2 regions of the Achromobacter sp. 1011791174 genome follow, and region 2 is predicted to be linked to the other one. Evidence: predicted binding sites of a transcription regulator. Region 2 holds the regulator's gene; the other holds the start of a gene.
What was found. Region 2 encodes FliA, which starts transcription of late flagellar genes. Its sites were predicted from a motif close to CTAAAGTTTNNNNNNNNNNNGCCGNTA; they were not measured.
Positions count from the first base shown of each region.

Region 1: the regulator FliA is predicted to act here: its motif matches at 11,746-11,772, upstream of AC6LJ5_RS12900 (flagellar protein FlaG).

Region 1 is NZ_JCBANH010000029.1:36,562-52,468, forward strand. It holds gene AC6LJ5_RS12840 (NAD(P)H-dependent flavin oxidoreductase) at 1-33, shown strand, start outside; gene AC6LJ5_RS12845 (Bug family tripartite tricarboxylate transporter substrate binding protein) at 292-1,260, shown strand; gene AC6LJ5_RS12850 (acyl-CoA dehydrogenase family protein) at 1,265-2,416, shown strand; gene purF (amidophosphoribosyltransferase) at 2,570-4,090, opposite strand; gene AC6LJ5_RS12860 (CvpA family protein) at 4,121-4,609, opposite strand; gene AC6LJ5_RS12865 (SPOR domain-containing protein) at 4,609-5,454, opposite strand; gene folC (bifunctional tetrahydrofolate synthase/dihydrofolate synthase) at 5,554-6,864, opposite strand; gene AC6LJ5_RS12875 (cupin domain-containing protein) at 7,028-7,453, shown strand; gene AC6LJ5_RS12880 (Bug family tripartite tricarboxylate transporter substrate binding protein) at 7,520-8,491, shown strand; gene AC6LJ5_RS12885 (CaiB/BaiF CoA transferase family protein) at 8,488-9,744, shown strand; gene AC6LJ5_RS12890 (acyl-CoA dehydrogenase family protein) at 9,734-10,900, shown strand; gene AC6LJ5_RS12895 (IclR family transcriptional regulator) at 10,957-11,694, opposite strand; gene AC6LJ5_RS12900 (flagellar protein FlaG) at 11,840-12,217, shown strand; gene fliD (flagellar filament capping protein FliD) at 12,362-13,759, shown strand; gene fliS (flagellar export chaperone FliS) at 13,778-14,206, shown strand; gene AC6LJ5_RS12915 (flagellar protein FliT) at 14,254-14,607, shown strand; gene fliK (flagellar hook-length control protein FliK) at 14,604-15,907, shown strand, end outside.
Region 2 is NZ_JCBANH010000050.1:25,652-41,558, forward strand. It holds gene AC6LJ5_RS17750 (methyl-accepting chemotaxis protein) at 1-70, opposite strand, end outside; gene cheZ (protein phosphatase CheZ) at 275-907, opposite strand; gene cheY (chemotaxis response regulator CheY) at 916-1,305, opposite strand; gene AC6LJ5_RS17765 (protein-glutamate methylesterase/protein-glutamine glutaminase) at 1,355-2,413, opposite strand; gene AC6LJ5_RS17770 (CheR family methyltransferase) at 2,434-3,288, opposite strand; gene AC6LJ5_RS17775 (methyl-accepting chemotaxis protein) at 3,297-5,000, opposite strand; gene AC6LJ5_RS17780 (chemotaxis protein CheW) at 5,094-5,582, opposite strand; gene cheA (chemotaxis protein CheA) at 5,598-7,739, opposite strand; gene AC6LJ5_RS17790 (response regulator) at 7,769-8,149, opposite strand; gene motB (flagellar motor protein MotB) at 8,152-9,141, opposite strand; gene motA (flagellar motor stator protein MotA) at 9,156-10,025, opposite strand; gene flhC (flagellar transcriptional regulator FlhC) at 10,144-10,725, opposite strand; gene flhD (flagellar transcriptional regulator FlhD) at 10,759-11,082, opposite strand; gene AC6LJ5_RS17815 (RNA polymerase sigma factor FliA) at 11,514-12,272, shown strand; gene AC6LJ5_RS17820 (methyltransferase regulatory domain-containing protein) at 12,457-14,061, shown strand; gene AC6LJ5_RS17825 (flagellin N-terminal helical domain-containing protein) at 14,331-15,907, shown strand, end outside.

The DNA.
Region 1 (15,907 bases), on a different contig from region 2:
GCGCGCTTCATGCGAATGGTCGATTCCGTCTGATTTCCCGCCCGCGTCGACGGGCGGCTCCACGCCCCCTTGCATCCCTGCCCCGCCTCGCGCGCGGCAGGGATTTTTCATGCGCCTGCGCGACCCGGTCTGACCACGGACCAAAAGCCCGTTATTGCGGCACCCCCAAGGCCGCAGTATCATCAATTCATTAAACGAATTAATAATTCGCAAAGCGAATTAAAAATGGATCACCCAAGAATCCATCCGCGCGACACGAACGCGCTCAACCCAGAAAAACAGGAGACGGAAATGAAGTTCAGCAAGATGGTGGCGGCAGCCCTGCTGGCCACGGGCTTCACGGCGGCCTCGGCCGCGCAATGGCCGGACAAGCCGATACGCGTGGTGATCGGCTTTGCGCCCGGGGGGCCTTCCGACATCGCCTTCAAGATGATGCAGGACGAGCTGGCCAAGAAGCTCGGCCAGCCCGTGATCCCGGACTACAAGCCGGGCGCCAACGGCAACCTCTCGCTGCTGGCCGCGGCCAGCGCCCCGGCCGACGGCTACACCATCCTCTGGACCAACGCGGCCACCATCGCCGTCAACCAATACCTGTACAAGGACTTGAAGATCGACCCGGCGCAGGCTTTCGCGCCCGTCGCTCAACTGACCGATTCGCCGCTGGTGGTGGTGGTGCCCAAGGATTCGCCCTACCAGACCATGGTGGACCTGATCAAGGCGATCAAGGCGGACAAACAGGCGACGATCACCTACGGATCGCCGGGCTATGGCAGTTCGGCGCACACCGCGGCATCCTCGCTCGCGCTCGCCTTGAACACCAGGCTCACGCATGTGCCGTACAAGGGCAGCGCGCCCGCGCTGCAGGACCTGATCGCGGGACGGCTGACGTTCATGATCGACAGCCGCTCCAGTTCCCTGCCCTACATCAAGGACGGCATGCTGCGCCCCCTGGCGGTCAGCGGCGCCGCCCGCGTCAAGGATCTGCCCGACCTGCCCACCATCGCCGAGTCTGGTGTCCCGGGCTTCAAGGTCACCACCTGGCAGGCCGTGGTCGTCCCCGCCGGCACACCCAAACCCATCATCGACAAACTGGCCCGGGCGCTGGAAGAAACCGCCGCCATGCCCGTCGTGCAGGAACGCTTCGAACGCATCGCCACCCCGCTGGTCAGCAGTTCGCCCGAGGCGTTCGCCCAGTTCTGGGCGGAGCACCGCGAGGCCACCCGCGACCTCGTGGAACGCGCCAACCTGAAGCTGGAGTGAACGCATGAGCAACATCGACCTGACGCCCGAACAACAGGAACTGCAGCACAGCATCCGCCGCTTCATGCTGGCGGAAGTGGCGCCCATCGTCGCGCGACACGAAAAGGCGCGGACCTTTCCGTTCGAACTCATGCCCAGGCTGGCAGCGCTCGGCTACCTGGGCGGCAATCTGCCGGAAGACCAGGGCGGACACGGCATCGACATGCCCACCTGGGCCATGATGATGGAAGAGCTGGGCTACCACTGGCTGTCGCTGCGCACCATCGTCAACATCACCAACGGCTCGATCAAGCGCCTGGCCGCCCACGGTTCGCCAGCGCAGAAAGAGCAGTATCTCAAGCCGCTCATGGCCGGCCGCCTCAAGGCCTGCACCGGACTGACGGAACCGAACACCGGTTCCAACATCGCCGGCATCCAGACGCGGGCCGAGCTGGTGGGCGACGAATGGGTGTTGAACGGCCGCAAGCTGTGGATCACCAACGGCTGCGACGCGGATGTCGCCATGGTGGTCGCGCGCACCTACAGCCCCACCTGTGAAGGCAAGCTGTCGACCTTCATCGTCGAACGCGCCCTGGCCAACTACGACGTGCGCAAGCTGGACACCATGGTGCTGCGCTGCACTGGCACGGCCGAGCTGGGCTTTGCCGACGTCCGCATTCCCAAGGAAAACCTGGTCGGCGAGGAAGGCGCGGCGCTCGCCGGTACGCTCAAAGGCCTGGACGCCGCGCGGCTGAACATCGCCATGGGCGCCGTCGGCGCCGCACAGGCGGCCCTGGACATGTCGATCGACCATGCCAAGCAGCGCGAGCAATTCGGCCGGCCCATCGGCAGCTTCCAACTGGTACAGAAGCATATCGTCGACATGACGGTCCGCGTCGAAGCGGCGCGCGCCCTGGGCATGCGCGCGGCCCATGCGCTGGAAGCGGGCAAGGACGTGCGCCAGGCCTGCTCCATCGCCAAGCTCTACGCCACCGAGGCCGCCCACGAAGTCGCCAGCATGGCGCTGCAAGTGCATGGCGGGCTGGGTTACTCGGAGGAGTATCCGATCGAGCGCATCTTCCGGGATACGCGCGGCGGCATGATTCCCGAAGGCACGACGGAGATCCAGACGCTGATCGCGGGGCGCGAGATCCTGGGGATGAACGCGATCGCCTAGCGAACAAGCAGCGGGAGACGCCAGTTCCCTGAGCGTCAGACGGGCCGCCGCCCATCCTCGGCGGAGGGCGTCGGCGCGGCCCGGCAAGGTTCGATGCGCCAATGAAAAAGCCGTCCCTCCCGGGACGGCTTTTCAGGCAGCAGCGCCCGACGCTCAGGCGTCGTTGGCCGCGTACCCCATGTTGAACTGCAGGCCGCCGGCCGATTCGCCATCGCTGGCTTGCCCGCGCGACTGGCCCAGGCGCGCCAGGTATTCGGCGGTGATGTCACCCGTGACGTATTCACCGTCGAAGCAGGACGCCTCGAAACGCGACAGCGCGGGATTGACGTCGCGCACGGCCTGCTGCATGTCGTGCAGATCCTGGTAGACCAAGGCATCGGCGCCGATGGTGCGGGCGATTTCCTCGTCGCTGCGGCCGGTGGCGATCAGCTCCTGCTGCGTCGGCATGTCGATGCCGTACACATTGGGGAAGCGCACCGGAGGCGCGGCCGAGGCGAAATAGACCTTGTTAGCGCCAGCGGCGCGCGCCATGTCCACGATCTCGCGGCTGGTCGTGCCGCGCACGATGGAATCATCCACCAGCAGCACGTTCTTGCCCTTGAACTCCATGCCGATTGCGTTGAGCTTCTGGCGCACGGATTTGCGGCGCACAGCCTGGCCCGGCATGATGAACGTGCGGCCGACGTAGCGGTTCTTGATCAGGCCCTCGCGGTAGTCCAGGCCCAGGCGCGCGGCCAGCTGCATGGCGGCGGGACGCGAGGAATCCGGAATCGGCATGACCACGTCGATGTCGCCCAGGCGCATGTTGCGCGCGACCTTGTCGGCCAGGTATTCACCCATGCGCAGACGCGCGCCGTAGACCGACGCGCCGTCAATCAGCGAGTCCGGCCGGGCGAAGTAGACGTATTCGAAAATGCAGGGCACCAGCTGCGGATTGTCGGCGCACTGGCGGCTGACGAAACGGCCGTCCAGGTCGATGAAGACCGCCTCGCCCGGCGCCACGTCGCGCACGAAGGCGAAGCCGCTGCCTTCCAGCGCCACCGACTCGGACGCCACCATCCACTCGACGCCCTCATCCGTTTCCTGGCGGCCGATGCACAGCGGACGGATGCCGTGCGGATCGCGGAAGGCCAGCAGGCCGTAGCCGGAAATCTGAGCCACCACGGCGTAGGCGCCGCGCACGCGCTTGTGCACCGCCGCGACCGCGCGGAACATCGCATCGTCGTCCAGCGACACGCCGCTGGCGGCCGATTGCAGTTCGTGCGCCAGCACGTTCAGCAGGACTTCGGAATCGGAATTGGTGTTGATGTGGCGGCGGTCGACGCGGTAAAGCGATTCGCGCAGCTCGCGCCAGTTGGTCAGGTTGCCGTTGTGGGCGAACATGATGCCGAACGGGGCGTTCACGTAGAAGGGTTGTGCCTCTTCCTCGCTGGCGCTGGAACCCGCGGTGGGATAGCGTACCTGGCCGACGCCGGACGTGCCGGGCAGCGCGCGCATGTTGCGGGTGCGGAACACGTCGCGCACCAGGCCATGCGCCTTGTACATATTGAACTGGTTGCCTTGCGACGTTGCGATGCCCGCGGCGTCCTGCCCGCGATGCTGCAACAGCAGCAAGCTGTCATAGAGCAGCTGGTTGACCGGCCCGCGCCCGATGACCCCTACGATTCCACACATGGTGAGAGTTCCTGGTTGATGTGAAGCAAATCAATACGGCAGCCAGGTCGCCAGCGACGGCGGCAGCCACGTCTTGATATGTTTGATGGCCTCGATGGCCGAATGCGAAAACATGGCGTCCCGCCACCAGGGCTCCTGGGGCAAGGGCGTATAACCGGCGGCGGCGACCAGCGCCAGCACGATCAGCAGACCACGGGCCAGCCCGAACATTCCGCCCAGGCCGTGGTCGGCCGGGCTCAGTCCGGTGCTGCGGATCAAGGCTGAAAGCGTCATATTGACCAGGCCCACGCCTAGCAGCACGATAATGAACACCGCCGCGTAGGAAACCCCCATGCGCAGCAGCGTGGTTTCAATGTATGGCTCCAACCAGGCGTAGACCGTGGGTCCCCACCAGATCGCCGCCACGAACGCCAGCAGATACGCCACCAGCGACAGCACTTCCTTCAGCAGGCCGCGCACCAGGCCCAGCACACCCGATACCACCAGGATGGCCAGCACGACGAAGTCGAAACCGGTCACTACTGGGCGGCGATGAAGCCGTTGTCATAGCCCAGCGTGCGCAACCGCGCCTGGGCCGCCTGCGCCGCCTCGCGCGAGGGGAACGGCCCCACGCGCAAACGGTACTGCTGCTTGCCGCCGATGTTCGCCTGCTCCACGAAGGCGTTGGTCACGCCGGCCTGATGCAGCTTGCTGCGCCGCGACTGCGCGTCATCGGACGTGGTGTACGCGGCGACCTGCAATACGAAATTGCCCTTGGTCGCGGCCGGCTTTGCGGCGGGCGGCGTGGCGGCAGGCGCGCTGCGGCCCTCGAGCAACGCCAGCGCGCGGGCGCCGTCGTCGGTACGCGTTTCCGGCTTGGCGGCGGGCTTGGGATCGGGCTTGGGATCGGGCCTGGCGGCAGGCTTGGGGTCCGGCCTGGACGGCTGCGCCGCGGCCGACGTCGCCGGCGTGGTGCCGGCGGGCGGCACTTGCGGCTGGGCCGTGATCACGGGCGGCGGCACCGAGACCACCGGCGGCGGGGTTGGGATGGTTCCCGTGGGATCCGCCGGCGCGGCGGCGCCGGGCGTCTGGCCCGCGCCCTGCGCGGACGCCACGGGCGGCGCGACCTGCGGCTCGCTTACCTGGGGCTGGAACGGCGTGTTGCGTTCCGGCACCTTGATGGGGATGTTGTCCGCAACCGGAACCGGCTGGGAATCGAGCACCATGGGCAGCACGATGACGGCCGCCAGGACCAGCGCGATCGCGCCTGCCAGCCTGCGCCGCGCACGGCCGCGCAACTCCGCCGCCTGCACTTCGCTGGGCACGGCCGCCCGTTTGGAGGACTGCGCCTGGTCGGCAGGATCTTTGCGTTTGAAAAAACCCATGGAAGAGAATTCCTTGCGGCGCCTTTCGGCGGACGGCGCGGCGGCTTGCCGCCACCTTGCCGATGAACCGAATCTAGCCCCGATTGCCCGCGCTCTTGCCTATGCCTTGCGACCCAGGGCCTGCAAAACCGAGGCCACGGTGAGAAACGACCCGAACACCACGATTCTATCATTCTCGGCAGCCCGTTCGCGCGCTGCCGCGAAGGCCGCGGCGGGATCGGCATAGGCCTGCACGCTGGGATTTTCACCGCCCGCTGGCGCAGCCGGCAGGGCCTGGCCGACCTGCCGCGCCAGGTCTTCGCCGCTGGCGCCGCGCGGGCCCGGCAGGCCGGCGCAATACCAATGGTCGACGCGCGAGCCCAGCTTGGCGACGACGCCCGCCAGGTCCTTGTCGTTCAGCATGCCGAAGACCGCGTGGGTGTACGGATGGAAACCCATGTTGTCCAGGTTCTGCGCCAGCACCGCGGCGGCGTGGGGATTGTGCGCCACGTCCAGGATGACGGCGGGCTGGCCGGGCAGGATCTGGAAACGGCCGGGCAGCGAAGCCTGCAACAACCCCATGCGCACGGCCTGCTGCGGCACGGGCAGCAGGTCGCGCACCGATTCCAGCGCGGCCAGCGCCGCCGAGGCGTTGAGCAGCTGATTGGCGCCGCGCAGCGCGGGATAGGCCAGCGCGCTGCGGCGCTGTTCGCGCCCGCCGTAGGCCCATTGCTGGCGATCGCCCGAGTAATTGAAATCGCGGCTGAACAGCCACAGATCGGCGCCGATGGCGGCGGCATGGTCCAGCAACGACTGCGGCGGCGACGGATCGCTGCAGATGGCGGGCTTGCCCGACCGGTAGATATGCGCCTTCTCGAAGCCGATCTTCTCGCGCGTGTCGCCCAGCCAGTCCATGTGGTCCAGGTCCACGCTGGTGACGATCGAACAGTCCGCGTCGACGATATTGACCGCGTCCAGCCGGCCGCCCAGGCCCACTTCCAGCACCACGGCGTCCAGCCGCGACTGCGAGAACAGGCGCAGGATCGCCAGGGTGGTGAACTCGAAATAGGTCAACGAGGTGTCGCCCCGGGCGGCTTCAACCGCCTGGAACTGCTCGATCAGCGCCTCGTCGGTGGCGATCTGGCCGTTGACGCGGGCGCGCTCGTTGAAATCGATGAGATGGGGCGAGGTGTACAGCCCGACCTTGTAGCCCGCGGCCAGCAGAATGGCCTCCAGCATGGCGCAGGTGGACCCCTTGCCGTTGGTGCCGCCGACCACGAACTTGACGCCGGACAGCGCCAGCCCCAGCCGATCGGCCACCTCGCGCACCCGCTCCAGGCCCATGTCGATGGCCGTGGCATGGATGGATTCCAGATAGCGCAGCCAATCGGACAGGGTGGCGGCGGGCGCGGGCTTTTGGACAGGAGACATGGACGGACGGCAGAGAGGAACGCAACACGCGATTCTATCAGCGCGAGACCGGCGTTTTCCCTAATCCCCCCTTGGACGGCCTGGAATCGCGCGCAAAATGCCTTGCCGATATTTTTCTCATATATAAAAATAAATTCATGAATGAGAATTTCATGGAGCCCGCATGAGTCTGGACACCAGAACGAAACCCACCCCTGCCTGGCTGGTGCGCGAGGCCGATGTGCCCGGCTACCACCCGGCCAACCACACCGGCACGCTCAACCGGCGCCTGATCGGCCCCGACACCGTCGGCTCGCGCCACGTGGAAGTGCTGCTGGGCGTGATCGAAAAGGGCCAGGGCGCCCTGCCGCATGCGCATCCCGGCATCGAACAGGTCTGCTACCTGTTGTCCGGCACCGCGCGGGCGCAGGTGGCGGACGAATGGGCCGACATGGCGGCGGGCGACTGCTGCTATTTCCCGCCGGACGTGCCGCACGTCTTCACCGTGACCAGCGACCAGCCCGCGCGGCTGCTGGTGATCTACTCCCCACCCTATGAAGAATCGCCGGACCGCGTGATACGCGGCTTCCCGACGCCCCCCGCCGCCTGACGCGGCGCCCCGCCGGCCGTGGCGGCCGCAGAAGCCGCCCGCGCCATCCCACCAAGGAGACCAGCCATGAAACCATCGCGCCTGCTCGGCGCCGCGCTGCTTGCCGGCGCGGCCCTGCTGCCCGCGGTCGCGGTCCGCGCCGCGGACTATCCCGCCAAGCCCATCACGCTGATCGTGCCCTTCCCCGCCGGTTCCGGCACCGACGCGGTCGGGCGCATTTTCGGCAACGAACTCTCGTCCATCCTGGGCCAGCAGGTCATCGTCGAGAACAAGCCCGGCGCCAACGCCACCATCGCCGCCAGCCTGGTGGCGCGCGCCCGCCCCGACGGCTACACGATCTTCGTCACCACCAACACCTCGCACTCGGCCGCGCCCTGGCTGATGAAGAACGTGCCCTACGACCCCGTGAAGGACTTCACGCCCATCGCGCGCGGCGGCAACCTGCCCTTCATCCTGGTCGCCAACCCCAAACGGCCCTGGATAACGGTCGCCGACCTGGTCACCGATGCGCGCCAGCGCCCCGGGCGCATCACCTATGCCAGCGGCAACAGCACCGGCATCGTGGCCGGCGCCACGCTGGCCCGCCGCGCCAATATCGACATCCTGCACGTGCCCTATAAAGGCACGCCGCAGGGCCTGACCGACGTGGTCGGCGGACAGGTGGATTTCATGTTCACCGACCTGGCTTCCGGCCTGCCCTTCGTGCAGTCCGGCCAGTTGCGGGCGCTGGCGGTGTCCACCGCGCAGCGCAGCGCCATCGTCCCCGACCTGCCCTCCATGGCCGAATCCGGCGTGCCGGATTTCGACCTGAACTCCTGGAACGGTTACTTCGGCCCGGCCGGACTGCCGCCCGAGGTCGTCGCCCGGCTCAACGCGGCGATCAACCAGGTCGTCGCCAGGCCCGAGACCCGCCAGCGCCTGGCCGCGCTGGGCTTCGACGCGTTCTCGGGCACGCCGCAGGACTTCGCCCGCTTCGTGGGCGAGCAGCGCGACCTGTGGGGCAAGCTGATCCGCGATGCCGGGATCGAGCAGCAATGAGCCCGCAACCCGCCTCCGCCTCCGCCGGCCCGCTGGCCGGCGTGCGCATCCTGGACCTCAGCTCGGTCGTCATGGGCCCCTACGCCACCCAGGTGCTGGGCGACCTGGGCGCGGACGTGGTCAAGGTCGAGTCCCCCGCCGGCGACAACCTGCGCGCGGTCGGCCCCATGCGCAATCCCGGCATGGGCCATCTGCACCTGCACCTGAACCGCAACAAGCGCTCGATCGCGCTGGACCTGAAGACGCCCGAGGGCCGCGAGGCCTGCCTTCGGCTGGCCGAGGGCTGCGACGCCCTGCTCTACAACATCCGCCCCCAGGCCATGGCCAGGCTGGGCCTGTCCTATGAAGCGGTGGCGGCGCGCAATCCGCGCATCGTCTACCTGGGCGCCTATGGCTTCGGCGAGCAGGGACCCTACGCCGGGCGGCCCGCCTACGACGACCTGATCCAGGGACAGGCTGGCATCGCGGCGCTGTATGCGCGGCAGAGCGGCGAGGTGCCGCGCTACGCGCCCCTGACGCTGGCGGATCGCGCCGTCGGCCTGCATGCCGCCATCGCGCTGGTGTCGGCCGTGCTGCATGCCCGCGCCAGCGGACGCGGCCAGCAGGTCGAGATTCCCATGTTCGAGGGCATGGCGCACATGACGCTGGGCGACCACCTGGGCGGCGCCACGTTCGACCCGCCGCTGGGCCCCGCCGGCTACGCCAGGCTGCTCGCGCCGCACCGCCGGCCCTACGCCACGGCCGACGGCTACCTGTGCCTGCTGATCTACAACGACAAGCACTGGCGCAACTTCTTCGCCCTGATCGGCCAGCCGGAACTGGCCGACGATCCGCGCTTTCGCAGCCATGGCGCGCGCGCCGCGCACATCGGCGAGGTCTACGCCTTCGTCGCCGATGTCATCCGCCACCGCGCCACGGACGACTGGCTGGCCGATCTGGCGCGCGCCGACATCCCGGCGGCCCGCCTGCACGCCATCGAAGACCTGCTGGATGACGAACACCTGGCCGCCACCGGTTTCATCCGCGCGCAGAACCACCCCACCGAAGGCCGCCTGCGCACGCCCGCGCCGCTGGGCCGCTACGCCGGCACGCCCACCGCCATCCGCCGCCCCGCCCCCGCGCTGGGCCAGCACAGCCGCGAACTGCTGGCGGAAGCCGGTTACGACGAGGCCGCCATCGATGCCCTGTTCGCGCGCGGCGCCGCCCTTTCTCCCGATTCCCCGGAACCCCCAGGAACGCCAGATGGACTTTGAATTCACGCCTGACCAGCAGGCGCTGCGCGCCGCCGTCTCCCGCATCTGTGAACGCTATCCCGACGAATACTGGCTGGAGCGCGACCGCGAAGGCGGCTTTCCCGAGCCGCTGCACGCCGACCTGGCCCGCGACGGCTGGCTGGGCATCGCCATGCCGCAGGAATACGGCGGCGCCGGCCTGGGCATGACCGAGGCGGCGCTGATGATGCAGACCATCGCCGCGTCCGGCGCGGGCTTTGCCGGCGCGTCGGCCGTCCACATGAACATCTTCGGGCTGAATCCGGTGGTGGTGTTCGGCGACGACGCCCAGCGCCGCCGCTGGCTGCCGCCCCTGATCGCCGGCCGCGAAAAGGCCTGCTTCGCCGTGACCGAGCCGGACGCCGGGCTGGACACCACCAAGCTGGGCACGCGGGCCGTGCGCCAGGGCGATGAGTACGTGGTCCACGGCCGCAAGATCTGGATCTCGACGGCCCAGGTGGCGCACAAGATGCTGCTGCTGGCGCGCACCACCCCGCTATCGGAGGTGGACAAGCCCACCCAGGGCCTGTCGCTGTTCTATACGGACCTGGACCGGTCCAAGGTGGAAGTCCGGGAGATCGAGAAAATGGGTCGCAAGGCCGTGGACTCGAACATGCTGTTCATCGACGGGCTGCGCATCCCCGTGGCCGACCGGGTCGGCGAGGAAGGCCGAGGCTTCGAGTACATCCTGCACGGCCTGAACCCGGAACGCATCCTGATCGCGGCCGAGGCAGTGGGCATCGGCCGCGCCGCGCTGGAGCGCGCGGTGCGCTATGCCGGCGAGCGCGTGGTGTTCGGCCGCCCGATCGGCCAGAACCAGGGCGTGCAGCATCCGCTGGCCCAGGCCTGGATGCAGCTGGAAGCGGCCGACCTGATGGTATACAAGGCGGCCAGCCTGTACGACGCCGGCAAGCCCTGCGGCCCCGCCGCGAACTCGGCCAAGTACCTGGCCGCCGAAGCCGGCTACAACGCCTGCCAGACCGCCGTCATGACGCTGGGCGGCATGGGCTACGCCAAGGAATACCACGTGGAACGGCTGCTGCGCGAGAGCTTCATTCCGCGCATCGCGCCGGTCAGCCCGCAGCTGATCCTGTGCTTCATCGCGGAGAAAGTGCTGGGACTGCCCAAGTCCTATTGAGCGCGGCGCGACAGGGCGGACCGTCCGGCGGGGTTGCGTGCCGCCGCCGGTCGCCCTCAGGCCTGCCGCTCCAGCCCGGCGCAGGCCGAGCGCAGGATGCTGGCGTACTCCGCCTGCCTGGGTTCGATGCGGTATATCGGCCCGCCGACCGAAATGGCGTAGTGCTCGCCCGACAGGGTCAGCGGCCAGGCGATCGCCCCCACATCCGCGATGGATTCACCGTTGTTCATAAACCAGCCGCGCTGGCGCGACAGTCCGATATCCGCTTCCACCTGCGCCGGCGTCGTCAGCGTCCGCTCGTTGTAGCGGGTCATTTCCACGTTGGCCAGCATCGCCGCGCGTGCCGGCTCGTCCAGCAATGAAATCAGCGCCTTGCCCAGCGAATTGGCATGGATGCTCTTGAATTCGCCGGCGACCGGCGCGTAGCGGATCGTGTGCGGGGAATCCAGCACGTCCAGGTAGACCACCCGCGCGTCCTGGCTCAGCTTGGCGAAGACCACGGTCTCCTTGGTTGCGTCCCTTAATTCCACCAGGCTGGGATAAACCCGGTCCAGGACCGGATCGGCATGAGCGATGCGCTGCGCCATCGCCAGCAGGCGTCCCGTGGGGTAGTACCCCTGGCGCCGTCCGGTTTCATAGAGATAACCCAGCCCGGTCAGCGTGCGGATCAGCGCCAGGCAGCTCGACACCGGCACATCGAGCAGCCGGGCGAGCTCCGACAGGGGCAAGGCGCGCTTCTCGCGGGCATAGGTTTCGATGATTTCGATGACGCGCAGCGCCGTCTTGACACTCATTGCCCTGTCCACAACCCCGGAACGTGAGAAATATCTTGTTTCAGATGGCGCTAAAGTTCGCCCCTGAGCGTGCCGTTATGGTAACTGAGAATTTCCTGATAACAGCGCGCTCCTCCGAGACGCCCGCACCGCCGCTGGAGTGATCATGGCCGTATCCCCCTTAGCCCCCGCCTCGTATGCCCCCGTGGCGGTAGCGCCTGCGCCCGCCGTCCCGGACCCATCCGTCACTGTTGCGCCTGCCGCTGCCTCAGCCCATAGCGGCGGCTCGGACAGCGCCACGTCCGAGCAGTCGGATTCGCAGAAGCTGCCGCTGGAACGCGCACTCGACGAAATCAACGACCAGATGAAAGCCTGGTCCACCCAATTGCAGTTCGAGGTCGACCCCGACGTGCATCAGATCGTGGTGTCCGTGGTCGACTCCGAATCGGGCAAGGTCCTGCGGACCATCCCGAGCGAAGCTGTTATCAAGATCGCCAAAATGATCGTCAACATGCAGGGAAATGGCATCAAAACCTCGGTTTGATCCGTACCCAATATATTTCAGAGAATGCCTTTCAGTCCGCGCGCGCGGGCGGAAAGACCGAATTAAGCCAGCCTTATGCCCTTACCCGGCCAATCGCTGACCTCCAATCTTTGACAGAATCATATCGCTAGGAAGGAATCTCACATGGCCTCCATTACCAACCTTGGTTCGGTCTCCGGCCTGCCCCTGGAAAAGATCCTGACGGATCTGGCGGCAGCCAACGACAAGGACCTGCAGCGCTACACGACGCGAGCGACGAGCTATCAGGCGCGCATCAACGCCTACAGCCAGCTGCAAAGCGCGCTGGAAGCGGTGCAGAAGTCCGCCGCCACGCTGGGCAAGCCGGAGACCATGGCCGCCATGATGGGCAGCGTCACCGGCGGCAACGCCTTGACCGCCACCGTCGGCGAAGGCGCCGTCGCGGGCCAGTACACGATCGAAGTGAAGAACCTGGCCATCGCGCAGGGTCTGCGCTCCGGCGCCGTGGCCGACCGGACCGCCAAGAACGGCGACACTGGCACCTTCGAGATCGAACTGACCGACGGCACCAAGCGCACCATCGACCTGAAGGGCGACACCTCGCTCAACGGCATCGTCAAGGCCATCAACGCCGACGACAAGGCGGGCGTGCGCGCCACGGTGCTGAACGATGGCAACGGCAACAACTACCTGATGCTGACCGCCAAGGACACCGGCGTGCAGGCCTCGGTGAAGAACATCACCGTCACCGGCGACCAGTCGCTCAAGAATATCCTGGGCTTCAGCACCGCCGCCGACGGCACCACCAGCGGCATGACCCAGACCAAGGCCAAGGACGCCGAACTCGTCATCAACGGCCTGACGGTCAAGAGCGGCTCGAACAACGTCTCCAAGGTCATCGACGGCGTGACGCTGAACCTGACCGACACCACGCCGACCGACAAACCGATCCAGCTCAAGCTGGAAGCCGACGTCTCGGTCGCCACCAAGGCGGTGCAGGATTTCGTCAAGACCTACAACGCGCTGCAGACCACGATCAAGGGCCTGACCGCGTACAACCCCAAGGAACCGGACGACACCAAGAAGGCCAGCCCGCTGACCGGCGACGGCACCACCCGTTCGATCCAGTCCGCCGTTTCCAGCGTGCTGAGCGGCGCGCTGGGCTCCGGCAACATCAAGTCGCTGGCCGACCTGGGCATCACCACCGATCCCCTGACGCGCCAGCTCAAGCTGGACAACGTCAAGCTGGACAAGGCGCTGAAGGAAAACCCGGCCGACGTGGGCACCCTGCTCAACGGCAAGGATGGCTTGGCCAAGAAATTCGACGCCGCCGTCAAGGATGTGCTGGGCAGCAACGGCTCGCTCAAGAACCGCACCGACGGCCTGAACAAGACCATTACCGACCTCGGCAACCAGCAGGCCCGCGCCAAGGCCGCCAGCGACGCCGAGCTGGCCGCCATGCGTACCCGCTTCATCGCGCTGGACAAGATGGTGGCCCAGATGAACTCCACCGGCGCGTACCTGAGCCAACAGTTCGCGGCGATGAACAAATCGTCCAAGTAACCCGTAGAAGATGCACTAATGACTTACGCCGCCCGCCGCCCGACAGGCTCTCACTCTGCCCGATCCTACGCCGATATCGGCCTGGAAACCCAGGTGATGAGCGCCACCCCCGAGCGGCTGATCACCCTGTTGTTCAACGGCGCACGGGCGGCGATCGGACAGGCTCGCATCCATCTGCAGGAAGGCCGGGTCGCGGAACGCGGCGCGGCGATCTCGAAAGCGATCAAGATTGTCGACGAAGGCTTGAAGACCGGGTTGAACATGGAGGCTGGCGGCGATGTCGCCGCCAATCTTTCGCGCCTCTATGATTACATCGTCCGCACGCTGCTGACGGCGAACTTGAAGTCGGACGCCGAGCAACTCGACATCGCAGACCGGCTGCTGGCCGATCTGGCCGAGGCTTGGCAGACATCCATCGACCAGCCGGCAGGCAGCGTGTCGCCGTGATGGCCCGCAAAACGAACCTAGCCAGCCAGAGCCCGCCCGAGATTTCCATGACGTCCCTTACCCATATATCCTCCCCTATCCTGGAGCATTACCAGGAGATAGCCGTTATTACCGGCGAAATGCTTACCGCCGCCCAGGCCGGGGATTGGGACACGGCCATGGTGCACGGGCAGCAATACTGCGAACTGGTGGAGCGCCTGCGGCACAGTGAACCGTCCATGCCGCTGGACGACGCCGGTCGCGCGATGAAATACGACCTGCTGGTCCGCATCCTGGAAAACGATGCGCTGACCCGCGACCTGGCGATTCCCCAGTTGGCCCGCCTGGGCGAGCTGCTGGGCAGGATGAAGCGACAGCAGACCCTGCTCTCGGCCTACGGCTACCAGGCGCCTGAAACATGAGCGTAGGTCCCGCCGCGCTGGGCAACGTCCTGGTGCAGCGGCTGGACGCCGTGCTCGGCACGACGATGTCCGCCGCCTCCGCCAATCAGGTTTCCGGCGCTCGCCCGGATGCGGTCAGCCAGCCCGGCAGCCTGGAGAAACCCGGCCAGGCCGATGGCTCGCCGCGCGATCCCCGCCAGGGCGTCCAGACCGGCGGCGCGCGCGGTGAACGCGCCGCCATCGTCGACGCCAAGACCGCCGCCGCGCTGGCCCTGGCCGCGCGCGGCCTGGTCACCAGCAACGACACCACCGCTTCCGCGCCCACCACGCTGGGCCGCACCGCCCGCGCGATTCTCTCGCTGCTGGCGCAGTACCCCGACGCAGCCCCGCCCGTTCAAGGGCGCGCGCCACTGTGGACCCCCGATGCATCGGCCGGCCGCCAGCCCGGTGCCACGGCCGGGCAGCCCGCCGCGGGCCAGCCGGCGCCCGGCGGCCAGCCCCCGGCGCCGCACGCCAATACGCCCGCCGGACAACCGCAGGCCGCTGCCGCGAACAGCGCCGCCAACGTGGCGACGGTCCTGAATGCGATCGCCGGCGACCCGGCAACCGCCGCCGGCAAGACGCCCGGCCAGACCGGCGCCACCGAGGGCGCGCCCCCCGCCCAGGACCCGGCCGCCGCCGCCCGCGCCGCGTTGGCCGCGCAGGGTCCGGCCGCCCGCGCGCTGGGCCAGGCCCTGCGCGAAGCCCTGCAGACCAGCGGCCTGTTCTACGAATCACACCTGGCCGATCTGGCCTTCGGCCGCGCCAACCCATCCGAGCTGCGCAAAGAACCGCAGGCCGACCTCAAGCAGGCCGACGCCCAGCAGCAGCAACACAGCGCCGCCGCCACGCGCGCACGCGCCGAAGCGCCCGCCAGCCGTGGCGCCGGCGGCGCGGACGCGCCCGCCTCCGGCGGCTCCAATGCGCCCGCGCCCGGCACGCCGATCAACGGCATCCACCAGGACCTGAACGCGCTGGTGCGCCAGCAGCTCGATGTGCTGGCCAACCAGGCGCTGGCCTGGCGCGGAGAAGCCTGGCCCGGCACGCCGATGGACTGGGAAGTGCAGCGCGACCCCTACGGCGGCGATCCCGAATCGGCCGTTCCGACCTGGGCCACCCGCCTCAAGCTCGACCTGCCCCGACTGGGCCTGGTGGACGCGCGGCTGAACCTGGCCGGCGACCAGATCGTGCTGCAGCTGGTCGCGCCCCACAGCGCCGCCCTGATCGACGAATCGTCCGACCAGCTGCGTTCGCGCCTGCTGGCCGCGGGCCTGACGCTGAG
Region 2 (15,907 bases):
CGGCCTCGCCCCGGTTCAGGCGGCGCAACAAGCCCCAGATGCCGCCCAGGCGGAATATGGATCTGGCCAAGATACTCTCCTAGTGCCGGCCCGGATCGTCTTCTGTGGAGATCCGTTGCCTGGACGCGCAGGCGCGCGTCCTGTCTCTCGCTGCATGGCCCTGATTCTGGTTCTTATGGCCGAGAGTCTATCACCCGCCCTGGCGCCCGCATTTAAGGGAAATCATCCATGCGGGCGATGGCAGGCGCCGCCGGCGTGGCCCCCCCGCGGCCGCCTAGAAACCCAGGCTGGCCAGCAGGTCGTCGACCTGATCCTGGCTGGTGACCACGTCGGCCTTGCCCTGCGGACTGACCTGCGGACCATTGAGCAGGCTGTTGGCCTCGTCGCGCCGCTCCTGCGGCACGTTGTCCAGCAGCACCTGCAGCAGCTCGCGCTCGATCGCGCCCACCACGTCCATCATGCGCATGATGACCTGGCCGGTAAGATCCTGGAAGTCCTGCGCCATGATGATTTCCATCAGCTTGGACTGGGTCTCCTGCGTCTGCTTGGGCACATCCTGCAGGAACGCGCGGGTGTCCTTGACCAGCTCGCGGGCCTCGGGCATTTCCAGAGGCTGGTCGAACCACTGCTGCCAGCGGCTGTCCAGCGACTGCGCCGAACGCGACATGCCGTCCTGGATCGGGCCGGCCGCCTCGGTCGCGTTCAGCACGCGGTTGGCGGCCTGCTCGGTCATCTGCGCCACATAGCGCAGGCGATCGCGCGCGTCGGGGATCGCGTTGGCCGCGTCCTTGATCGCCTGGTCCAGGCCCAGTTCGCGCATGCTGTCGCGCAGCATGCGCGTGAGCGAGGCGATGCGGTGGATCAGATCTGGGGATTCCGCCGGATCAACATTTTCCGTCGTGCTCATGCCGCACCTCAGCCTGCGATTTTCTCGAAGATCTTCGTGAGCTTCTCTTCCAGCGTTGCCGCCGTGAAGGGCTTGACCACGTATCCGTTGGCGCCGGCCTGAGCCGCCGCGACGATGTTTTCCTTCTTGGCCTCGGCCGTCACCATCAGCACCGGCAGCGTGGCCAGCGCGGCGTCGGCGCGGATCTGCTTGAGCATTTCCAGGCCGTCGAGGTTGGGCATGTTCCAGTCCGACACCACGAACTGGAAGCCGCCGTTGCGCAGCTTCTCCAGCCCGATGGCGCCGTCCTCGGCTTCATCCACATTCTCGAAACCCAGCTCCTTGAGCAGGTTGCGGATGATCCGCCGCATGGTGGGGAAGTCATCCACCACCAGAATCTTTATGCCCTTGTCTACCATCTTCCTACTCCAAAAGAAATGTGCTTGGGAACGATCGCGAAACCCCGCGTCAAACGCGGTGGCCGCGGTCTCCCAGGCGAGTCAGAATGCGCTCACTCATCGCGGAAAGCGAAACCACCTCTTCGGCCGCGCCGATGGCGATGGCTTCGCGGGGCATGCCGAACACCACGCAGCTGGCTTCGTCCTGCGCGATGGTGTGGGCGCCGGCGCGGCGCATGGCGAGCATGCCCGCGGCGCCGTCCTTGCCCATGCCGGTCAGGATGACGCCGATGGCGTTCTTGCCCGCCGCCACCGCGGCCGAATTGAACAACACGTCCACCGACGGGCGGTGGCGGTTGACGGGTTCGCTGGCGTCCAGTTCGATGACGTAGTTGGCGCCGCTGCGGCCCAGCCGCATGTGCGTGTCGCCGCCCGGGGCCAGATAGACGTGGCCGGGCAGGACCCGTTCGCCATGCACGGCTTCGCGCACCGTCACCGCGCACAGCGCGTCCAGGCGCTGGGCGAAGGACCGCGTGAAGCCGGCCGGCATGTGCTGCGTGATCAGGATCGCCGGGCTGTCCGGCGGCAGGGGCTGGAGCACCTCGCGGATCGCTTCGGTGCCGCCCGTGGACGCGCCCACGATCACCAGTTTTTCCGAGCTGGAGAGCGGGCGGCGCAGCGCCGGGGCCGGCGCGGCCGCGGGTGCGTGCGGCGCCGGCGCGCGCAGCTTGGCGCGCGAGGCGGCGCGGATCTTGTCGGCGATGATCTCGGTGTATTCGAGCAGGCCGTCGCGGATGCCCAGCTTGGGCTTGGTGACGAAGTCGATGGCGCCCAGTTCCAGCGCGCGCAGCGTGATTTCGCCGCCGCGCTCGGTCAGGGACGACACCATCACCACCGGCATGGGCCGCAGGCGCATCAGCTTTTCAAGGAAGTCCAGCCCGTCCATGCGCGGCATTTCGACGTCCAGCGTCAGCACATCCGGGTTGTGGCGCTTGATCAGCTCGCGCGCCACCAGCGGATCGGGCGCGGTCGCGACGACCTCCATGTCCGGCTGGCTGTTGATGATCTCCGTCATCAGGCCGCGCACCAGCGCGGAATCGTCCACACACAAGACTCTGATTTTCTGCATTTTTTGCCGCCTGGGCGGGCCTAGGCCCGGCCCCCGCATTCATAGACCGTCTGACCGCGCAGGCGGAAATCCTGGCTGATGTAGGTGAAGTTTTCCGAATGGCCCGCGAACAGCAGGCCGCCCGGCTTGAGCAAGGGAACGAACCGCTCCAGGATCCTGGCCTGGGTCGGTTTGTCGAAATAGATCATCACGTTGCGACAGAAGATGGCGTCGAACTTCTCGTTGATGGGCCAGGACGGCGCCAGCAGGTTCAAGGTGTCGTAGCGCACCATGTCCGCGATCTCGGGCCGCACCCGCACCTGGCCGGCATTGGCGCCGCGCCCTTTCAGGAAAAAGCGCTTGAGCCGCGACTCCTCCATCTTCGCCACACGCTCGGCCGGATAGACCGCGGCGCGGGCCCGGTTGAGCACATTGGTGTCGATGTCCGTGGCCAGCACCGTGGACGACGAGGCGCGCGGACCCAGCGCTTCGGCCAATGTGATGGCGATGGAATACGGTTCCTCTCCGGTCGAGGCCGCGCAGCACCAGATCGATACCGGGCCGCCGCGGCTGCGCGCGAAATCGGCCAGGATCGGGAAGTGATGCGATTCGCGGAAGAAGGCCGTCAGGTTGGTGGTCAGCGCATTGATGAAGTCTTCCCACTCCGGCGCGTCGGGCTGGCGCTCCAGCTGGTCCAGGTAGCTGGCGAAATCCTGCCGCCCCAAGGCGCGCAGCCGCCTGGCCAGGCGGCTGTAGACCATCTCGCGTTTGTGCGCGCCCAGCGAAATGCCGGCGCGCTCGTGAATCATCTTGCGGACGCGGGAAAAGTCCGCGTCCCGGAAATCGAATTGGCGGTCCACCGAAATGGACGGCGCCGCATTTGCCGCTGTCGCCACCGCTAGCCTCAGTGTTCAAGCGCAAGCGCGTCGGGCGCCTGCAACCGTGTGCCGTCCGCGGACGAACGCTGACCCGAAAGACGGTGGGCCGGCACCTCGATGACCTCGCCGGCGTTGATCTTGAACACCGCCACCGCCTCGGCCAGGCGCTGCGCCTGTTCCTGCAGCGAGCCCGCGGCCGCCGCGGCCTCTTCCACCAGCGCCGCGTTCTGCTGCGTCACCTCGTCCATCTGTGACACCGCGCGGTTCACCTGGTCGATGCCGCTGGACTGCTCTTCCGACGCCGCCGAGATCTCGCCCATGATGTCCGTCACGCGCTTGACCGACGCCACGATCTCCTGCATCGTCGCGCCCGCGCGCTCCACCTGCTGCGAACCGGCGCCGACCTTGCCGACCGAATCCTCGATCAGGCCCTTGATCTCCTTGGCCGCCTGCGCGCTGCGCTGCGCCAGCGAGCGCACTTCGCCCGCCACCACCGCGAAGCCCTTGCCCTGCTCGCCCGCCCGCGCCGCTTCCACCGCCGCGTTCAGCGCCAGGATGTTGGTCTGGAACGCAATACCATCGATCACCGACACGATCTCGGAAATCTTGCGCGAGCTGGCCGAGATGCCGTGCATCGTCGTCACCACTTCCGACACCGCCGAACCGCCGCGCTCGGCCACGTCCGACGCGCTGGCCGCCAGCTGATTGGCCTGGCGCGCGTTGTCCGCGTTCTGCTTGACGGTCGAGGCCAGCTGCTCCATCGAGGCCGCGGTCTCTTCCAGCGAGGCCGCCTGCTGCTCGGTGCGGCTGGACAGGTCCGTATTGCCGGCCGCGATCTCGTGCGAACCGACGTTGATCTCGTCCACGCCGCGACGCACCGCCGACACCGTGCGCGTCAGGCTCTCCTGCATGCGCTTGAGCGCCGCGAACAGCAGGCCGATCTCGTTGGTGTTGCGCGCCTCGATGCGGGCGGTCAGGTCACCGCCGGCGATGCGATCGAAATGGTGGCCGGCTTCCTGCAGCGGCTGCAGCACGCGGCGGCGCAGGAACACATAGGTGGCGAACACCAGCAGCGCGGCGATGACGCCGCCGGCGCTGACCGCGATCAGCACGAACTGGTAGCGCACCTGGGCGACCTCGAAGGCGTCCAGCGTCTTGCTGGCGCGCCAGAAGTCAAATCCCTCGATGGCGCGCGCGAAGCGGCCTTCCAGCGTGTCCTGCACCATCTGCACCTGCGTCTGGTAGCCGGGCATGTCGCCCTTTTCCAGCGTGGCGGCCAGCGGGTTCAGGCCCTGCTGGATCAGGATGCTGTAGGACTCTTCGATTTCCTTGAGCGATTCGGCCGCGTCGGCGGGCTTGGCAAGGCTCTTGTAGTACTCGTACTCGGCCTGGCCCTTATTCAGGGAGGCCTTCGCCCGCTGCAGCAGGCCGGCGGCTTCGCCGGCCAGGCCCGCCGTCGGCAGGGTCGCCTGGCCGACGTTGCGCACGATGTCCGCGTAATTGGAAGAGGCCGCGCGGCTCAGGCCGTTGAGCGCGTCCTTGTAGCTCAGGACCACCCGGCCGAGCGCATCGTCCAGTTCCTGCGATTGCTTCAGTTCGGCCAGCGTACCGTTGCTGATGCGCAGGGACAGCACGCCCAGCGCGGCACCGATCACCAACATGAAAGAGAAGAACGCCAGCACCCACAACAGGCTGGCGCGTATCGTCATGTTCGCGAAAAACTTGCGCATCACAAGAACCACTCCCTGACTGCAATCGTTGAGGAAAGCGTCACATCGGGTTCAATATGACGCCTCGTCCGTTCATCCTGCCTGCCGCCCCGTTCAGGAGGCGACCTTCTCCACCAGCGCCATCTCGTCGCTGGTCATCATCTTCTCGATATCGACCAGGATGAGCATGCGCTCGTCGACCGTGCCCAGGCCCGTCAGGTATTCCGTGGACAGCGTGGCGCCGAACTCTGGCGCGGGCCGGATCTGGCCGGAGTTGAGCATCAGCACGTCGGACACGCCGTCGACCACGCGGCGCTCGAGGTTCAGGATGATGACCACGGTCTGCTCGTTGTATTCGACGCTGCCCAGGTTGAACTTGATGCGCAGGTCGACGATCGGCACGATGATGCCGCGCAGGTTGGTCACGCCCTTGATGAAGGGCGGGACATTGGCGATGCGGGTCACGGTGGCCGCGTCATAACCGCGGATTTCCTGGACCTTCAGGATGTCGATGCCGTACTCTTCGTCGCCCAGCGTGAAGACCAGGAACTCGCTGCCGACATCTTCATTGCGCGCGGCCTGCGCTTGCGGTTTGGCTGCCATGAGGTTCATTCTCCATCAATTCAAAATGGCTTCGGGCTGCGACCAACGCTCACGGTTGGCGCGCGCCAGCGCGAATACGTCGACGATCAGGGCCACGCTGCCATCGCCCAGGATGGTGGCCGCCGAAATGCCGGGCACCTTGCGGTAATTGGACTCGAGATTCTTGACCACCACCTGGTGCTGGCCGATCAGGTGATCCACCAGCAGCGCGAAACGGCGATCCTCGGCCTGCATGATGACCGCGATGGCCTGGGTGGGATCGGTCTGCGCGCCGCCCACGGAGAACACGCGGTGCATCTCGACCAGCGGCAGGTACTCGCCGCGCACCTGCATCACGCGCTCGTTGCCGGCGACCGAATAGATCTGGTCGTTGGTCGGCTGGAGCGATTCGGTCACATGGTTCAGCGGCAGGATGAAGGTCTCTTCGCCCACCCGCACCGACATGCCGTCCAGGATCGCCAGCGTCAGCGGCAGCACGATGCGCGTGGTGGTGCCGTTGCCCGGCTCGCACGACAGCTGCACGTGGCCACCCATGTCCTGGATGTTCCGGCGCACCACGTCCATGCCCACGCCACGACCGGAGATGTCCGTGACCTTCTCGGCCGTGGAGAAGCCGGGCGCGAAGATCAGTTGCCAGATTTCGTCGTCGGGCGAGTTTTCGTTGACCGGCAGGCCCTGCGACATGGCCTTCTTCAGGATCTTCTCGCGGTTCAGGCCGGCGCCGTCGTCGCTCACCTCGATCACGATGTTGCCGCCGTTGTGCTGGGCGGAAAGCACCAGCTGGCCCACGGGATCCTTGCCGGACGCCACGCGCTTCTCGGGCGTCTCGATGCCGTGGTCCAGGCTGTTGCGCACCAGGTGCGTCAGCGGATCGATGATGCGCTCGATCAGGCTCTTGTCCAGTTCGGTGGCGCGGCCGTAGGTCTGCAGTTCGATCTGCTTGCCCATCTTGCCGGCGATGTCGCGCACCAGGCGCGGGAAGCGGCTGAACACGTAGTCCATCGGCATCATGCGGATGGACATCACGGCTTCCTGCAGGTCGCGCGCGTTGCGCTCGAGCTGCTCCATGCCGTTGAGCAGGCGGTCATGCAGCACAGGATCCAGCGTGGACGCGGTCTGCGCCAGCATGGCCTGGGTAATGACCAGCTCGCCCACCAGGTTGATGATCTGGTCGACTTTCTCCACGCCGACGCGGATGGAAGTCGATTCCTTGTCCGCGTGCGCGGGCGCCGCGCGGGTGGCGCGCGCCGCCTGGGTGATGGCTTCGGCAGCGGCGGCCGACTCGGCCACGGCGGGCGCGGCCGGAGCCGGCGCGACAGCAGCCGGCGCCGGCGCCTGGGCTTGCGCCTGCGCGGCGAACTGCTCGGCCGCCTGCGCGAACTGCTCGACCGGGGCCGCCGGCGCCGATGCGCCAGGAGCCGCCTCGCGGGCGATGTTCAGCTGATCGGCGTCGACGATGAAGCAGCAGACCGCCTCGATATCGTCGGGCGTGCAGGTGCTGTCGACCCAGACGGTCAGCGTGCCATTGGCGCGCTCGCTGGCGCGCACCTGACCCAGGTTGCCCATTTCCTCGAGCAGGGCCTCGGCGTCCTTGTCCGACACCTTGGTGATGCGCACGCGCAGCGGCAGGCCGGCGCCGTCGCCCGCCGGCGCGGCCGCCGCCGGTTCCGGGGCAGGCTCGGGTTCGGGCGCGGGCGGCGGCGCGGGGGCCGCGACGGGAGCGGGGGCCGGCGCCTGCGCGGCAGCCGCCGGATCCTTATGCTCCAGGGCCAGCTGCCTCAGTACCGCGCAGATGCGCTCGAATACGGCTTCGTCGGGCTCTTCGGAGGCCCGGTAGGCGTCCAATTGGCTTTTGAGCACGTCTTTCGTTTCCAAGAATATGTCCACCATGTCCGTGCGCAGCGCCATTTCGCCGCGACGGATCGCGTCCAGAAGGTTTTCGAGCAGGTGCGTGGTGCCGGCCAGCTGCGTGAAGCAGCCGAACGTCGCCGCGCCGCCCTTGATCGAGTGGGCGGCCCGGAAAATGGCGTTGAGCTGCTCGATGTTGGGCGAGCCCACGTCCAGCTCCAGCAGCAGCTGCTCCATCTGCGCGAGCAGCTCATCCGCCTCGTCGAAAAAGGTCTCGTAAAACTGACTGAGATCCAAACCAGAACTCATGGCCGGTACGCCTTCATAAATGAACTCGCCTACGCGCCCGGCTGCTCATTGAGCAGTTCGGACGCCAATTCCACCAGCACGTCGGGATCGACCGGCTTGGACAACCAGCCGCACACTCCCAGATCCCGGGCGGCCATCTTGCTGTCCACGTCGTCTTCCGTGGTCAGCACGAGAACGGGCACGTCCACGTACTGGTCCTCTCCCCGCAGACCCTGGATCAGCTCCAGGCCGCCCATCACGGGCATGTTCCAGTCGCTGACCACCAGGTCGATGGGATGGCTGCGGGCCATTTCCAGCGCTTCCTCGCCATTGCCTGCCGTCACGACCTTCCAGCCCGCGCCGGTCAGCGTCGCCTGCACAATCATGCGCATCGTGGCCGAATCATCGGCCACCAGTATCGTTGCCGCCATCGTTATTGAACCCCTTCGGCGCGCGGGGTGCTTTCCGCTGCGCCCTGATTGGTTTGCCCGGCGGCCCTAACCGCAGCCTGGGCCGCCTCCACCGCCGTTCCGACCTCGCGTGCATCGCGCGCGCTCACGTCGGCGGCCGCGGCGTTTTCATTCTCGATGCGCCGCTGGGTGCCCTGATTGAGCACCACAAGGCTGATACGTCTATTAACGGCTGCATACGGATCATCTTTAACCAGGCTCATGCTGGACGACAGCCCCTGGATCCGCATGACCTTGCTCTCGCTCATGCCGCCGGCCACCAGCTCCTGGCGGGACGCGTTGGCGCGGTCGGCCGACAGTTCCCAGTTGCTGTAGGCGCGCTCCCCGCGCGCGTATTGCGACGCGTCGGTATGGCCCGAGATGCTGACCTTGTTGGGCAGCTCGTTCAGGACCGGCCCCAGCTCACGCAGGATGTCGCGCATGTACGGCTGCACCTCGGCGCGACCGGTGGCGAACATGGGGCGGTTCTGATTGTCGATGATCTGGATTCGCAGGCCTTCGGTGGTCATGTCGATCAGCAGCTGCGGCCGGAAGCTCTTGAGCACCGGGCTGTTCTCGATCACGTTTTCCAGGCGCTTCTTGAGGTTTTCCAGGCGATGGTGATCGCGCCGTTCGGCGTCCACCATCGGCTGGGCCTCGACCCGGTTGCCCTGGGCGCGGCGCTCGTCGCCATCGCTGCGCAGCGGATCGCGGCCACCGCCAGGCACGGCGCTGGTCTCGGCCGAGCTGCTGGGTCCGCCGGTCAGCGCCACCCGCAGCGGCATGCGGAAGTACTCCGCGATGCCCTTGAGCTCTTCGCGCGGCACGATGCTGATCAGCCACATCACCAGGAAGAACGCCATCATGGCCGTGATGAAGTCGGCGTAGGCGATCTTCCAGCTGCCTCCGTGGTGGCCGCCGCCCCTGACCTTCTTGCGGCGGATCACCACACGGTGGTTGTTTACGGTGCTCATGGCCCGCTGCTCCGTCAGACCTTGCCGGTGGACTTGGTCTGCCGGACGTGCTCTTCCAGCTCACCAAAGGTCGGGCGCACGGCCGAGAACAGCACCTTCCGGCCGAACTCCACCGCCAGCTGGGGCGGATAGCCGTTCATGCTGGCCAGCAACGTAGTCTTGATGCATTCCAGCACCTTGACCGCCTCGGCCGTGCGGCGGTCGACGCGCGAGGCCAGCGGTCCGACGAAGCCGTAGGCCAGCAGAATGCCCAGGAACGTGCCCACCATGGCCTTGGAGATCAGGTCGCCCAGGATCGCGGGCGGCTGGTCCACCGCCGCCAGGGCCTTGATCACGCCCAGCACCGCCGCCACGATGCCGAAGGCCGGCAGGCCGTCGGCCATCTGTTGCAGGGCATGGGTGGGGATTTCGCGCTCGTGGCGGTAGGTTTCGATTTCCTCGTCCATGAGCGTTTCGATTTCGAACGAGCTCATGTTGCCGCTGATCATGATGCGCAGGTAGTCCGTGATGAACTCCATGAGCTTGTTGTCCTTCATGATGCGCGGGTACTCGCTGAAGATCGGGCTGGAGGCCGGATCCTCGATATGCGATTCGATGGCCATCAGGCCTTCGCGGCGCGCCTTGTTCAGCAGGACATACAAGAGCGCCATCAGCTCCATGTACACCTCTTTGCTGTACTGCGAGCTCTTGAGCGCGTCGGGCAAGGCTTTCTTGACCAGCATCAGGGACTTCTTGCTGTTGCCGGCCAGGAACGCGCCGAAGGCGGCTCCGAAGATCAGCGTGAGCTCGAAAGGCTGGTACAGCGCGCCCAGGTGGCCGCCGAGCGCGATGAAGCTGCCGACGACCGAGACGCTCACCACGAGATAACCGATAACAATCAACACATCAGGCCCCTGCCAACGAAGTCTAAAACCGGCGTCAATGATCCCCTGTTCCCCCCGACCCAAAAAGGCGGGTTACGGGGAGTTTTCCAGGGCTTTTGATGTATTTGGACGCCGCCGCTCAGGAACGGGCGGCGTCGGAGGCAGGCACGGGGCGGCTGCCGGCGCGCGCCTTGGCGGCCGCGCGCGTCTTTCCGGCGCGGGGCGGCGGCCGGCAAATGGCGCACACGAAGTCGGATTGCGGGTCGTGCGCATGGGCGATGAAATGGCCGCCGCACTGGCGGCAGGCCGACAGTTGCAGCATGCCGCTGTCGAAGAAGCGGACCAGCATCCAGGCACGGGTGAAGCTCAGCACTGGCTCGCCGGACTCGGCGTTGTCCACGCCCGAGTTTTCCAGGTACAGCCGGTAGGCGTCGATGACCGCGCGGATGCCCTTGCTGGTGGTGCGCGCGTTCAGGAAGGAATAGACGTTGTAGAACAGCGAGGAATGGATATTCGGCAGCCAGGTCATGAACCAGTCCACCGAGAAAGGCAGCATGCCCTTGGGAGGCGAGCAGCCGCGTATTTCCCGATACAGGCGCGCCAGGCGGTCGTGGCTGAGACTGGTCTCAGCCTCCAGCACCTGCAACCGCGCGCCCAGTGAAATCATCGAGCTGGCAAGCAGAATGTCGTCGGCTTCCTGCGAAACGCTCTTGATGGCCATGACTGATTATCCGTGTGGGATCCGGAAAGGCCGTCAGGCCAGCTCTTCGACCGGCTGTTTCGCCAGCAGGATCGTCGCATGCGCTTGCTGCAGCGCGCCGCCGAGCACATCGTGCGTCAGCGCGGACAGCAGGCTGTAGTCATCGAAACGGAAGCGGCACAGCAGCGAGCTGGAGCTGGCCAGCTTCACCAGCTGCGCCGGCGACAGGCGCATCAGGATATCGGCGACTTCGTTGCTGAATCCCAGACGGAACATGGATGCGGCATAGTCGTCGCGCAGCATGCGCTGCGCCAACAACAGGTAGGACAGATTCACTTCACGAATATCTGCCAGCAAAGAATTCTCGACTTGTTGCACGCCCGACTCCCTATTCCCTATCCCACGCAAGGGGCTTGATTACCAAGGGCAACGCATGTTTTGTTGCATGATTGCCCGCTGCATCCTGTTTTAATGCGAAATGTATCATTTGTTCGCAATTTAAGTAAAATTTACCACAGGTCATGTCATTTTCTATGACTTATATGACAAATCTTTGTTGATATTGCGCAACTTGCGATTTTAGATACACCTTGACATGCAATTCTTGGCCAAATTTACGTCAATTTGCCAAATAGGCATTCAAAAAGTTGCGTGCTTTAAGGAATGAAAAGAGCGCATTTGCCGACAATGACAACTTGCCGATCACTTATCCTTGCCCCGCTTTAGTGCAGCCGCGCGTTTGTCGACAATGTCGCAAATTGACAACGATCGACGGCGCGTGAAGATGGACACCGCCTGACCTTTCCGCAATGCCCCACGCAGATGACAGCTTGGTCGAATATGCCCCGCTAGTGCGGAAGCTGGCCCTGCAATTGCTCGCCCGCCTGCCGGCCAGCGTCGAGCTCGACGACCTCATACAGGCCGGCATGATCGGCCTGCTCGATGCTGTCCGTCGTTATCAGGAAACCGCCGACGCGCAGTTCGAGACCTACGCCACCACCCGCATCCGCGGCGCCATGCTGGACGAGTTGCGCGGCCAGGACTGGCTGCCTCGCAGCGTGCGCGCCAAGGCGCGCAAGATCGAGCAGGCCATCCAACAGCTCGAGCAGCGCCTGATGCGCGCGCCCACCGAAGCCGAGATCGCCCAGCAGCTGGAATTGCCGCTGAATGAATACCAGGCGCTGCTGCACGACGCGCAAGGCGTGCAGATCGTGCATTACGAGGATTTCACGACCGACGCCGATACCGGCCCGGGCGCGCAATCGGACTGGAGCGCCACGCTGAACCACGGCTCGGCCACCGGCAATCCGCTGGATTCCCTGCTGGCGGGCGATTTCCGCCAGGCGCTGGTGCACGCCATCGACGCCCTGCCCGATCGCGAAAAGCTGCTGCTGTCGCTGTGTTACGAGCAAGGCCTGAACCTGAAGGAAATCGGCGCGATCATGAACGTGACCGAGGCCCGCGTCTGCCAGCTGCGCTCACAGGCCACGGCGCGGATTCGCGCCAAGCTGAAGGAACAGGCCTGGCAGGATCTGCCCAAGGAAGGGCAGATCGCGCAGATTATTTAGCGCTCTGTTTACAGGGTTCGCACGCGAGCTGTTCGTGCCAAGCGTGCAAGATCCCGGCGAATTCCGCCTTTATTCCCCCCATTTCTTCGCGCGAGCGACAGCTAACCTTCAGACTGGCGCGCATCATGGCGCCGGCATGGGCCGGCGCCAGCGCACTCGCTCTACCGCCCCCCAGGAATACGCAATGACCGATACCGACGCCGTCACCCAGGCGCTAGCCGCGGCCTACGACGAAACGCCTTACCAATCGAATGCCTTCTCCTTCTCCGCGCCCGGGCACCTGCGCGCCGTGGCAGCGCTGTATGGCGTCAGCGCGCCCCCCGTGGCAAACGCCCGCGTCCTGGAGCTGGGGTGCGCCGCCGGCGGCAATCTGCTGCCCTACGCCGTCGCGCATCCCGACGGCCATGCCGTGGGCGTGGACCTCTCCGCCCAGCAGATTGAAGCCGGCCAGTCCATCGTCAAAGCCATGGGGCTGAAGAACCTGGACTTGCGCGCGATGAGCATCACGGACATCACGCCCGAGTTCGGACAGTTCGACTACATCATCGTGCACGGCGTATTCAGTTGGGTGCCACCAGAGGTGCGCGAAGCCATCCTCCGCGTATGCCGGGAGAACCTGGCGCCGGAAGGCATTGCCTATATCAGCTACAACACCTACCCGGGCTGGAAGGCTTCGGATGTGGTGCGGGACGCGATGATCCTGAACAGCCATGGCGCACAGACGCCGGAAGAACAGCTTGCGCGGGCAAAAGACATGCTCAGCATGTTGGAAAACGGGCTATGGGGCAACAATCCAATGCGCGCGGCGCTCCAACAGGCCGCCCGCCAGCTGCGACAGCAATCCGACTACTACCTGATGCACGAGCATTTGGAGGCGGTCAATGCACCCTGCTACTTCCTGGAATTCGTCGCAGCCGCCCAACAAGCCGGATTGACCTATTTGACGGACGCCGAACCGCAATCCACTATTGCGTCGAACTTCGGCAACAACGTCGCGGTGCTGCATGGCGCCCTGTCGGCAGACACGGGGCGGGAAATGCGCGAACAGTACCTCGACTTCGCTGTAGGTCGGCAATTCCGCAAGAGCCTGCTCATCCGCTCGGAGCGCGCCGACCAGATTCTGGATATCCCAGAAGCCAATGCTCTCGAGAAGATGCACCTGGCTGCTCACCTGACACTGGAGCGCGCGCCCGCGGGCGCTCCCTCCAAGGAGCGGCACTATCGTACGCTCAGTGGTATCAATATCGCATCGCAGGATTCCAGCTTCATCGCCATCGCTGATGCGCTGCGCACGGCCTGGCCCCGTCCGGCGACCTTCCAGGAACTCGTGGACGCCGCCCGGCCCAAAGCCAGAAAGGCTACCACCGACGACCAGCTCCGCGAGCAGATTCTCCACCATCTGGTACTCATGCTGAACGCCAACGCGCTCCAGTATCGATTGGAGCCGGTAGGCTATGGCGGAGACGACGCCAAGCCCAAGTGGATTCCGGGACTTGCCCGCCTGCACGCCTTGACCCGCGAAACCGCCCTCCAGGTCGGCCCATACAATCTTTGGCACCAGCAAACCCGTCTCCCCACGGACGCCGTCGGCCGCTTCGTGATCGGCCATATCGATCAAGGCGCCTCCGTTGCGGACATTCGCACTCGACTGCGCGACGCTCTTGCTTCCGGGGAGCTGTCCCACCCCAACGGCAAATCATTGAAGCGGGTACGCAATCTTGACCCGGTGGCGCAGACCATCTTGTCGGACGTGCTTGGCCGCCTCCGGATCCAGGGCTTGCTAATCTAGGCCGGCCGCGCAGGCCAGGAGTAGAACCAGAAAGGGGCGAATTCATTCCGCCCCTTTTTATTTCGACGCGGCCGAGGCCCGATCTTTGCATTGCCCGCGCATGCACAAAAAAGAACGTCCTTCGCAAATTCTCCCTAAAGTCTGGTTTTGGACTGCCGTAATCCTGGCAACGGACGAACTTGAAAACCTCAAATTCAGTTCCTCACGTTACAGTTGGGCGGCCTAGCTGCCCGGTTTGAAGAAGCCTTTCTCTCCTTGGGAGCTTAAACATGGCTGCAGTCATCAATACCAACTACTTGTCCCTGGTTGCCCAGAACAACCTGAACAAGTCCCAGTCCGCCCTGGGTACCGCCATCGAACGCCTGTCGTCGGGCCTGCGCATCAACAGCGCCAAGGACGACGCCGCCGGCATGGCCATCGCCAACCGCTTCACCGCGAACGTCAAGGGCCTGACCCAAGCCGCCCGCAACGCCAACGACGGCATCTCGCTGGCTCAAACGACCGAAGGCGCGTCGAGCGAAGTCAACACCCACCTGCAGCGCGTGCGCGAACTGGCCGTTCAGGCCGGTAACGGCAACTACTCGCAAGAGCAGCTGGATTCGATGCAAGACGAAATCAACCAGCGTCTGTCGGACATCGACCGCATCTCGCAACAAACCGACTTCAACGGCGTGAAGGTTCTGTCGGCCGCCGCCAAGCCCCTGACGCTGCAAGTCGGCGCCAACGACGGCGAAACCATCACCCTGAACCTGTCGGAAATCAGCGTCAAGACGCTGGGCCTGAACGGCTTCAACGTCAACGGCAAGGGTGTCATCGACAACCGCGCCGCCAACGTCAACGACATGAGCGGCCCGAACGTGGTTGCCGGCGCCAACAACACCTACACGGTCACGACCACCAACGTGGACGCGAAGGCTGCTGACGTTCTGGGCAAGTTCAAGAACGGCGACAGCGTCACCTCCGCCGGCACGACCTACACGTACAACGCCGCCAACGACAACTACGACTACACCGCAGTTACCACCAAGGCAACCACGGGTACGCTGAACAGCAACATCAAGGCTCAAATCGGCAATACCCCGATTTCCGCCACCTACACGAACAAGACCCAGTCCGTGTCGATCAAGATCGACGGCAACGGCCTGATCACGGACGCCAACGGCAACAAGCTGTACTCCGACACCAAGGGTAGCCTGGTCGCCACCGACAGCAACCCGGCCGGCGGCACCTACGCCCAAGCCAAGCTGGACGACCTCACCGGCTACATGGCGGACAACACGCTGAGCGGCGCCACCGCCGGCACGGTCAGCCTGTCGATCGGTTCGATCACCTACAAGAACGGCGGCGCTGCCGACACCGTCACCAACAACGCCACCGCCTCCAAGGACGTGGTCCTGTCGAAGCTCTCCGGCGTTGCCGCCACGGTGAAGATGGGCCAGGGCCTGCTGTCGACCTCGCTGGACATCACGGCTGCTGGCGCAGTCACCAAGGCTGGTACCCCGGCCGCCACGATCCAGGTCGACGGCAAGGGTGAACTGACCGACATCCAGTCCTACACCAGCGTCTACCAGTTCGACCAAATCTCCGGCAAGATCACCTCGATCGCCGGCGGCGATACCAAGGTCGCGGGCGCCAACACGGGCGTCGATCAAAACGCCTCCAACTACGGCAAGCAGCTGTACATGGGCGCGAACGGCAAGATGACGTTCGAAAAGACCAGCAAGGGCGACAAGACCGGCGACCCGCTCAAGACCCTGGACTCCGCGTTCAAGGTCCTGAACAAGCTGACCGGCGAGCTGGGTGCTGTGCAGAACCGTCTGGAATCGACGATCGCCAACCTGAACAA